One region of the Actinopolymorpha singaporensis genome, then DNA from elsewhere that is predicted to be linked to it. Evidence: riboswitches for the same ligand, from Rfam matches in the RefSeq annotation. Region 1 holds a riboswitch; each other region holds the start of a gene.
What was found. A riboswitch is a leader RNA that binds a small molecule or an ion and turns the genes downstream of it on or off. The one in region 1 is predicted to bind cyclic di-AMP.
Positions count from the first base shown of each region.

Region 2: another riboswitch for cyclic di-AMP. It lies ahead of BLU27_RS24020 (C40 family peptidase); the one in region 1 lies ahead of BLU27_RS23040 (LysM peptidoglycan-binding domain-containing protein).
Region 3: another riboswitch for cyclic di-AMP. It lies ahead of BLU27_RS03895 (C40 family peptidase); the one in region 1 lies ahead of BLU27_RS23040 (LysM peptidoglycan-binding domain-containing protein).

Region 1 covers NZ_LT629732.1:5,133,078-5,136,342, forward strand. Annotated here, with positions in the region: gene BLU27_RS23035 (metallophosphoesterase family protein) at 1-974, opposite strand, end outside; cyclic di-AMP (ydaO/yuaA leader) riboswitch at 1,449-1,598, shown strand; gene BLU27_RS23040 (LysM peptidoglycan-binding domain-containing protein) at 1,604-2,278, shown strand; gene sigK (ECF RNA polymerase sigma factor SigK) at 2,392-2,994, shown strand; gene BLU27_RS23050 (anti-sigma factor) at 2,991-3,265, shown strand, end outside.
Region 2 covers NZ_LT629732.1:5,361,871-5,365,135, reverse strand. Annotated here, with positions in the region: gene BLU27_RS24030 (NYN domain-containing protein) at 1-462, shown strand, start outside; gene BLU27_RS30010 (hypothetical protein) at 725-1,039, shown strand; cyclic di-AMP (ydaO/yuaA leader) riboswitch at 1,250-1,409, shown strand; gene BLU27_RS24020 (C40 family peptidase) at 1,420-2,451, shown strand; gene BLU27_RS24015 (hypothetical protein) at 2,548-3,265, shown strand, end outside.
Region 3 covers NZ_LT629732.1:845,143-848,407, reverse strand. Annotated here, with positions in the region: gene BLU27_RS03910 (ABC transporter substrate-binding protein) at 1-269, shown strand, start outside; gene BLU27_RS03905 (alpha/beta hydrolase) at 274-1,041, opposite strand; gene BLU27_RS29470 (hypothetical protein) at 1,176-1,331, opposite strand; cyclic di-AMP (ydaO/yuaA leader) riboswitch at 1,845-2,003, shown strand; gene BLU27_RS03895 (C40 family peptidase) at 2,012-3,142, shown strand.

The DNA of each region.
Region 1 (3,265 bases):
CATCGCTGGATCGCGGCGTACACCTCGGTCTGCGCGTCCAGCAGCACCTCCAGCCGCGTCAGCCCGGCGACGGACAGCGCGCCGCGGACGCCGAGGCGTACGACGGTGCGCGCCTTGTCCGGCTGCTCGCCCAGCCAGCGGTCGAGCGCGTCGAGGGAGCTGTCGCCGTCCACCTCGACCACCCGGGAGAGCAGCCGCCAGGTGCCCACGCGTTCAGGGCTGACGGTGCAGGTGGAGCCTCCCGGGCCGGTGGACAGCTCGACCAGGAGCACGTCACCGGGGTGTTCCTCCTCTGGGCGCGTCGGCTCCGGAGTGCCGGCGTACCAGATCCGGCCCGACTCGCCGACGGACGTACGCGAGTGCCGGTCGCCCAGCGCGGCGTAGTGGATCCGGCCGGCGGCGAGCGCCTCCTCCAGCGTCCGCAGGCGTACCAGAGCCGGCTCGCCGACGTCCGGGGCGAGGCTGTCCGTCTGGCCGTGGCCGACGAGGACCCGCACCACGCCCTCCGCGGGCGGGTCGGCGTCGAGCACGTCTGCCACCGGGTCGCGCAGTGGCCGGCGGGTACGCCACGGGGCACCGACCACCTCGACACCAGGAGCGGGCGTGCGGGGGTCGGAGTCGCGCAGCACCTCGACGTGGGACGGCAGGTGCGCGGCCAGCATCGGGCTCGCCCACACCGAACCCGGCTCCAGCGAGTCGTGGTTGCCCGGCAGCAGATAGACCGGGCAGGTGAGGGCCCGCAGCGCCTCGCACGCCCGCAACACGACCTTCCGGTCGACCTGGTTGGCGTCGAACACGTCACCGGCCACCACGACGAACGCCGCGGAGGTACGGGCGGCCACCGCGCCGATGCGTTCGATCGCGTCGACGCGCGCCTGGCCGTAACGAGCCTGCGCCTCCGGGCCGAGGAACCGGCGCATCATCCCGAGCTGCCAGTCGCCGGAGTGCAGGAACCTGATGGTGGTGTCGGGCATCGTGTCCCGAACGCTAGCGAGACCCGCGCCCGAACACCCGTTCGCCACGCGGAGACGACGAAAGCCCGCGCCCTCGGAGCCGTTCTTCGTCAACCACAGCGAGAAATTCCGGCGCGCCGCGGACCTGGTAAGACCGCGTCGCCGACCGCTCGCACAGCCTGGCGCGGCGGGCCGGTCACCGGCCAAGCAACCGCAGTCGTCATGGCCGTCACACCATCGCCTGCAACCCCGTCACCAGCGGTTTTGCCTTCTGTCGCAGCAATCTCGGCCGGCGCGCGGACGGCATCGTCAGCTCGTCGTCGGGTCATCGTCGGCCGGGTCGCACCCACTTCATCGTGGTAAACAAAGGACGGTCGCGACTTCGGTGAATCCTCTGGATCAGGTTGGCAACGAAACGATCACGTCGTACAGTCATTGCCGGTCGCGCCGACAGGGGGGCGGCTACGACCCGCTTCGCCTAGCTCCGCCCGGCGGTGTCGTCAGACCCGGTACTTCCATCGGGCGGAGACGGAGGAACCACATACGGACCCGGTGACGGGTCCTGGGGTGAAGCCGCCTCGGCGGCCGGGCACTTCCTCTCGCCCGAATCCGACAGCTAACTCCGCAGGCGACGGGAGGGAACCGATCTCATGGCCTATCAGGCAAAGCACCGCGGCGCCAGTCGTTCGAAGACCGTCGCCAAGCGCGTCACGCAGACCGCCGCCGTCACCGGTATCGCCGCCGCCGTCCCCGTGGTCGGAATGGCCGCTCCGGCCCACGCCGCCAGCACCGACACGTGGGAGCGCCTCGCCCAGTGCGAGAGCAGCGGCAACTGGCACATCAACACCGGCAACGGCTTCTACGGCGGCCTGCAGTTCACCCGTTCGACCTGGACCGGCTTCGGTGGCGGCAAGTACGCCTCCCGCGCCGACTACGCCAGCAAGTGGCAGCAGATCGCCATCGCCGAGAAGGTCCTGAAGGTGCAGGGCTGGAACGCCTGGCCTGCATGCTCGGCCAAGCTCGGCCTCGGCTCCGGCGACAAGGGCGGCAGCCCGAACACGCGCGCCCAGACGCAGGAGCGCAAGCAGCACAGCACCCGCTCCTCGCGTGGCACCTCCCGGCCGAAGATCGTGGCCAGGTCCACGCACTCCCGGCACGCGGCCACCGGCGCCAGGTACGTCGTCCGTCCGGGCGACACCCTGTCGACCATCGCGCAGGCGCAGGGTGTCGACGGCGGCTGGCGGGCGCTGTGGAAGCTCAACCGGAAGCTGGTCGGGAGCAACCCCAACCTGATCTTCCCGAACGAGCGGCTCCGCCTCGGCTGAGCCTGACCGCTTCACCAAGGTGAACGCCCCGACTGCTGCGGCGGTCGGGGCGTTCGTCCGTCCTGTCGGCCCCCTCCGCATCACGGTCGGCGGTGCACGCGAAGATGGACCCGATGAACGAGGCGCCCAGACCACCGCGACCGGTCGGTGACCCGTCGCCGACCGCCGGCGACCTCGTCCCCCGGGTGGCCCGGGGCGACGAGGAGGCCTTCGGCGCGCTGTACGACCTGCTGGCCCCGCAGGTGTTCGGCGTCGTCCGCCGCGTGCTGCGCAACCCCTCGCACGCGGAGGAGGTGAGCCAGGAGGTGTTCGTCGAGATCTGGCGTACGGCGTCCCGGTTCGACCCGTCCCGCGGCTCGGTACGCACGTGGGCGGCCACGCTGGCCCACCGCCGGGCCGTCGACCGCGTCCGGTCCGAGCAGGCGTCCACCGACCGCGAACGCCGGGCCGCGGCCGGCGACAACTCCCCCTCCTACGACCAGGTGGTCGAGGAGGTGACGGCGAGCCTGGAGCAGGAGCAGGTCCGCCGCTGTCTGGGTTCCCTCACCGACCTCCAGCGGCAGGCGGTGACCCTCGCCTACTACGTGGGGTACAACTACCGCGAGGTCGCCGAGCACCTCGGCGCCAACCTGGCCACGGTCAAGACACGCATGCGGGACGGGCTGGTCCGGCTCCGCGACTGCATCGGCGGCGTGGAGCTGGGGGCGCCGCGATGACGACCGCCTCCGGCGTGGCCGAGCAGCCCGACCGGCCCGACCTCCACTCGCTGGCTCCGCCGTACGTACTCGACGCGCTGCCCGAGCCGGAGCTGCGCGAGTTCGAGGCGCACCTGGCCACCTGCGCGACCTGCCGGGAGGAGGTACGCCAGCTGGGTGCCGTCGCGGCCGAGCTCGCCGCGGCGACCGCCACCGAGCCTCCGGAGCAGCTGCGCGACAGGGTTCTCGCCGCGATCCGGACCACCGGGCAGGAGGCGGCTCCCGGCGCCGG
Region 2 (3,265 bases), 230 kb from region 1:
TCGGTGCCGGCCAGGGAGGCGGCGGTCGGCGGCCTCCCGTCCGGTCCGGAGGGCGTCGTACCGCTCGAGACCTTGCTCACCGTGCCCCAGGTCCATCTGGTCGTGGACGGTTACAACGTGACCAAGACGGCCTGGCCGACTCTTCCGCTGGAGACCCAGCGGACCCGGTTGGTGACCGCGCTCGGCGGCGTGGCGGCCCGCACCGGCGCCGAGGTGACCTGCGTCTTCGACGGGGCGAAGCTCGCCGTGCCGCCGCCGCTGAACACGCCGAGAGGCGTGCGGGTCCGGTTCAGCCCGGCCGGGATCAGCGCCGACGACGTGATCCGCCAGCTGGTGGCGGCCGAGCCCGAGGGGCGTCCTGTCGTGGTCGTGTCGAGCGATCGGGAGATCGTGGACGGGGTACGCCGCTCCGGCGCGCGTCCGGTCGCCTCCGACGCGTTGGTGCGCCTGCTCGCGCGCTGACCGTGGTACCGCCCAGGGGACCTGGTTCGGGTCTGGTTCGGGTCTGGTCCGGACGCAGGTCCGGACGCCGGTCCGGACGCAGGTCCGGACGCCGGTCCGGACGCCGGTCACGTGCTGGTCCGAGGGCACTGTCGGTGGTCGTGTCTAACGTTTCCGGCAACGGCGAGTCCGGACGCGAGACAGGCGCCACCAGGTGCCGGGCGCACGGACGCCGGGGAGACGGACGGAGGGCAGCATGCGGATCCAGTGCGATCGCTGCGCAGTGCGGAAGCGACACTGCGAGGACTGCGTGGTCGCGGTCGTTCTCGGTGCGCCACCCGCGTCGATCGAGCCCGTGGGCGTCGAGCCCGTCGGGCCGGCGCCGGCGCAGGTGGAGCCGGTCGCGGTCGACGCTGCGTGGCTGGAGGCGTCGGGAGTCGCCCCGCCGGAGTTCGGCGAGGTGGGGTTCGAGCTCGACGAGGCGGACCGGAAGGCCCTCCGGGTGCTGGCCGAATCCGGCCTCTGGTCACCGGAGCACCCGCCGTGGCTGGCGGAGCCGGAGGCACCACACCGGGACGGGATGAAGGCCGCGCGGTGACGGTCCGGACGTGGCCGGGAGCGAAGAGTGTGGAAATCGCCAGGATCGGCGGCTGTCGCGTGTCGGCGTGACCGGTAACGCGGTGCCCTGATTTCCGTGGACTCCTCCGCAACGGGCCTGTCGGATTTGAAAGCCTCGGGCGCGATCACTACAGTGCCGCCCGAAGTGTCCGTTCTGCGTAAGTCGGCCACCCGGCCGACGCGGGCACCCGCTTAGTCTCCGCCGGCCAAACCGGAGGAGAGCCGGGGACCCAGGTTTCCCGGGGTGAATCGGCGGCCCTGGCGGTCACGTTGGACCGGCTGGACCACCGTAGGGCGGCTTCCCGGCCCGAACCCGTCAGCTGACCCGGTAGGCGTCTAGGAGAAGGGGCTCACCGCCCGATGTCCAACCGCCGCACCTGCCCATCCGGGCGCGCGCTGCTCGCCGTCGGCACCGCCACTGTCGCGCTCATCGCCGCGGTCCCCGGGGCCAGTTACGCCGAGCCCCGCCGCGACATCGGCCAGGTTCGCAAGCAGGTCGACGACCTCTACGCGCAGGCGGAGAAGGCCGCCGAGCAGGCCAACGAGCTGAACGACCAGACGAAGGTAATCGACCGCCGCGTCGGCAAGCTCGACGTGGACGTGGCCCGGCAGCAGAAGCGCCTGGACTCGCTGCGTGGCCAGATCGGCCAGTTCGCCGCCACCGAATACCGTGCGGGTGCCGTCGACAGCACGGTGCAGCTCCTGGTCGCCCAGGATCCGAAGGAATACATCGCCCAGATGAGCACCGCGCAGGCGTTCGCGGGCCAGCAGGACGATCTCCTCAAGCAGCTGCAGTCGGAGCAGAAGCGCCTGTCGGAGCAGAAGGCGGCCCGTCAGGCGGAGCTGACCCGCCTTCGCGAGGCCCGCGACGCCGCGAAGGCCCGCAAAAAGCAGGCCGACGCCAACGTCGCCAAGGCCAAGGCCGTCCTCGACCGGCTCACCGCCGCCGAGCGGCGCCGGGTGCAGGCTGCCGACCAGGCCCGCGAGCAGGCCGCACAGCGGTCCTCCCGCAGCCAGGAGCGCGTTCCGCTTCCGTCCGGCAGCGGCCGGGGCGCCACCGCCCTCGCATTCGCCCGTGCCCAGTTGGGAGAGCCCTACGTCTTCGGCGCCGCGGGCCCGAGCAGTTGGGACTGTTCCGGTCTGACGATGATGGCCTGGCGGCAGGCGGGGGTGTCCCTTCCGCACTCCTCCAGGTCGCAGTACGCCATGTCGGCCAAGGTGTCCCGTTCGCAGCTGCAGCCCGGTGACCTGGTGCTCTTCTACTCCGACCGGCACCACGTGGGCCTGTACGCCGGAAACGGCATGGTCATCCACGCTCCCCGCCCCGGCAAGGGCGTCGAATACCTCCCGATGCGCTACATGCCGTACGCCGGCGCCGTGCGGCCCGGATAAGCTCCCACACTGTTTCCTGCCGGCCCAAAGCTGTTCACTCGCCGCCTCTCCTCGTTCAGCAGGATAGGCGGCGACCATTTTCCGTACGATGCGGGTGTGATCGGCGACTCTCCGCAGCGGGTACGCCGTCGGGCCGCTCGGCGCCGACGGTTCGTCGGGCAGGCCCTCGCCGTTCTCGTCGCCGGCGTTCTGCTGGTGTCCGGAGCGTTCGCGTCCGCTGTGGCAGTGGCCACCGGATCGGCCGTTCCGTCCGCGGCCGGCGCACTGATGAACTCCGTCGGCGCCCCGTACCCGGCCGGCGGCTCCATCCCGGAGGTCCGGCCCACGGTCGCCGCCCGGGGTGGGCACCTCACTGCCCAGCGTGTCGCGGTGGCCGGGGAACTGCTCGCCCGCCAAAGCGCCGCGATCCGGGCGAACGACCGGCGCGCGTACCTCGCCACGGTCGATCCACGGGCCGGTTCCTACGCCGCCACAGCCGCCGACCTCTTCGACAACCTGCAGCGGATGCGGGTGCGCCAGGTGCGGTTCGGCACACCGGTCGTCGACTCGCGGGGGCTCACTCCTGCCCGGCGGGCCGCGCTTGGTCCCTCCGCCTGGGTCGCCTCGGTCGAACTGTCCTTCCGCCTCGCGAGCGGCGACACCCAGCCATGGAGGACCACGCTGCGGATGGCGTTCGTCGACCGGGACGGGGTCGGCTACGTCGCCGGCGACCGGGAAGGACAGGGAACCGATTCGTCCCTGCCACTGTGGATGACCGAACGGATCGAGGTCGTCCACGGTGAGCACAGCATGGTGGCGGGCTCAGGCCACCTGG
Region 3 (3,265 bases), 2.1 Mb from region 1:
TGGTGAAGGCGGCTCAGAGCGATCCCAAGCTGGTGGCGCTGACCAGGCAGGACGACAAGTTCTCCACGGCGCTTCGGCAACTACCGAAGACCAAGCCGCAGGACCTCGTTCGTCCCCTGGTTTCCAACGCCGGTTACATGATGGACGTCGGCCTGCAGAAGCTGTACTCCCCCACCGTGTCGGTGGGGGCGGTCTTCGGCCGGCTGCAGAAGCAGCTGCAGTCGCGGGCCGACCTGATCGAGGAGAGCTACACCAGGCACTACAAGTAGGCCGTCAGGACAGCGGCAACCAGCGGAGCACGTCCTGGATCTTGCGGTCCCACAGGCCCCACTCGTGCTCGCCGGGCTCGTACTCCACCGTGACGGGTACGTCCAGGCGGCGGGCGGTGTCGACGAACGCGTGGTTGTGGGCCAGCAGGTGATCCTCGGTGCCACACGACACGTGCAGAGCCGGTAGTTGTCGGCCCGACTTCGCGGCCTGCTCCAGCAGCCACAGCAGGTCGTTGTCGGTGCCGCGGACATCTTCGCCGAAGACCCGGTCCATGAGTTCGGGCCGGCCTTGCCGCATACCGGGGTTGGCCACGTCGAGCGCCCCGGAGAGACTGGCCGCCGCCGCGAAGCGTTCCGGCTGGCGCAAGGCCCACTTGACGGCGCCGTACCCGCCCATCGACAGGCCCGCGACGAACGTGTCCTGGCGACGGGTGGACACCTTGAAGAAGTGGTCGACGAGGGAGGGAAGCTCCTCCGACAGGAAAGTCCAGTAACGGTTGCCGTGCGCCTCGTCGGCGTAGAAGCTGCGGTGCACTGCAGGCATGACGACCGCGAGGCCGAGCGTGGAGACGTAGCGTTCGATGGACGTACGCCGCAGCCAGATGGTGTCGTCGTCACTGAGGCCGTGCAGCAGGTAGAGCACAGGGGCACCGCCCGCGCGCGCGGCGCCGGACATCCCGATCTGGGTGCTCGTCTCCTGCGGCAGGATCACCGTCATCGAGGTGCTGAGCTCCAGTGCCTCGGAGAAGAAGTCGCAACGCATCAACGCCATCGGCGGAGCTCCTTCACTGTGGCCGGAAAACACGTCGCTGGCAGCCTTCCCGAAGGAAGGCTGCCAGCGCAACGGCCGAACCCGGTCGCCCAGCTACTGCCGGGAGAGCCGGTTGGCTCACAGATTGATTCGGGTCAGAACCAGACCTTCCGGCCGCCGACCGGACGTCCGATGGCGCCCAGGATGAACAGCACCACTCCGATGACCAGCAGGATGATGCCGATGGTCGAGAGGATCGAGATTCCCAGGGCGAAGCCCAGGATCGTGAGGATGATGCCGAGGATGATCACAGTTACAGCCTCATCTTTCTAGGGGGTCACCGGTCGGCTAGCTTAGCGATCCGTACCGGAATTTCGGTGCTGCAGCGTAGCCGCCTTCCGGGCTTGTGTCCGGACTTCGTTTCCAGACTGTGATCATTACGCGGGCGACCTGCCGTTGCAGCGGCTGTGTGTGCCGATCCGGCCGGGAACCCCGACCGCCCGACGTCCTGCGTACTCGTGATGGTGAGGTGGCGCGTCCGTGCGAGGTCGCGTTCCGGCTTTCCACCGCCGACCGCGGTCGGGCGTGCGCACTGTGCCTCCGCCCGGCTGAACCTCTGCGCAACGCTGTGACCAGCCCGTATGCCGAGGTGATCCCGCGTAGCGGGAACAAACCTTGCGAGATGCCGAATTCCCGGACAACTTCTCAGGGGTGCCGGTGTTGATTGATCACGGACTGGTCACTATGGTCTCCATCAGATATCTGTCCAGTTTGAGTCGGCCGTCCGGGTCGACGCAGATGTCTCGCTTAGTCCCTGTTGGGTTGATCCACCGTGGATCAGTCCTGCGGGGAGCCGGGGAACCACGTGTTTTCTGGGGTGAATCGGCAGGCGCGACGGTCGCACGTTGACCGCCGGACCCGCCGTAGGGCAACTTCCCGGCCCGAACCCGTCAGCTCACCCGGTAGGCGTTGAGGAAGAAAGGCACCGCCTGTGACAACCCGCAGGGCCCGGTCAGGGCGCGCGTTGTTCGTCGTCGGCACCACCACGGCGACCCTGGCCGCTCTGGTCGCGCTCCCCGGTTCGAGCAGCTACGCCGAGCCGTCGACGCGAAGCATCGGTGAGGTCCGCCAGCAGGTCAACGAGCTGTACGCGAAGGCCGAGAAGGTCACCGAGCAGGCCAACGAGCTGGGTGACAAGATGACGGCCATCAACCGCCGGGTGCGCAGCCTCGACGCCGACGTCACCCGCCAGCAGCAGCGCGTGAGCGCTCTGCGTGGCGACATCGGACAGTTCGCCGCTGCCCAGTACCGCGCCGGCAACGTCGACATGACCGCTCAGCTCGCGGTGTCGAAGAACCCGGACGAATACCTGGCCAGGATGCGCACGGTCAAGGTCGTCGACGCCCAGCAGGGCGACATGCTCCGGCAGCTGCAGGAAAGCCAGAAGCGGCTCGCCGAGCAGCGTGCGGCCCGGTCGGCGGAGCTCGCGAGCTACCGCGAGGCCAAGAGCCAGGCCGACGCCCGCCGGAAGACCGCGCTCCGCAACGCTGCCGAGGCGAAGGCCCTGCTCGATCGCCTGACCGCCGAGCAGAAGCGGCGCATCGAGGCCGCCGAGCGCGCGGCCCGCGAGAAGGCCGCCCGCGAGCAGGCCGCGCGGGAGAAGGCGGCGGCTCGTTCGACGCGCAGCACCGGCGGTGGCAGCCGCACCACGCCGAAGTCCGGCCCCCCGTCCAACCCGGGTCCCGCACCTGCTCCCGCTCCCGCGCCCTCCAGCGGCCGCGGCGCGACCGCGTTGGCGTTCGCCAAGGCCCAGCTCGGTGAGCCGTACGTCTTCGGTGCGGCCGGCCCCAACAGCTGGGACTGCTCCGGCCTCACCATGGGCGCGTGGGGAGCAGCGGGCGTTTCCCTGCCGCACTCCTCGCGTTCGCAGTACGCCATCTCCACCAAGATCTCCAAGTCCCAGCTGCGGATCGGTGACCTGGTGCTCTTCTACAGCGACCGTCACCACGTGGGCATCTACGCGGGCAACGGCATGGTCATCCACGCGCCGCGCCCGGGTAAGTCCGTCGAGTACATCAAGATGGAATACATGCCCTACGCCGGAGCGGTGCGGCCCGGCTAGGCCGCGCACCTCTCCGCGCCCCCCCGAACCACGACAGGCGTTGATGCCGGAACCCCCCGCTGGCGTCAGCGCCTGTCGTGCTGTCCAGCAACATCCGCGTTCGGTTCTCCTCCGGTCACTCCG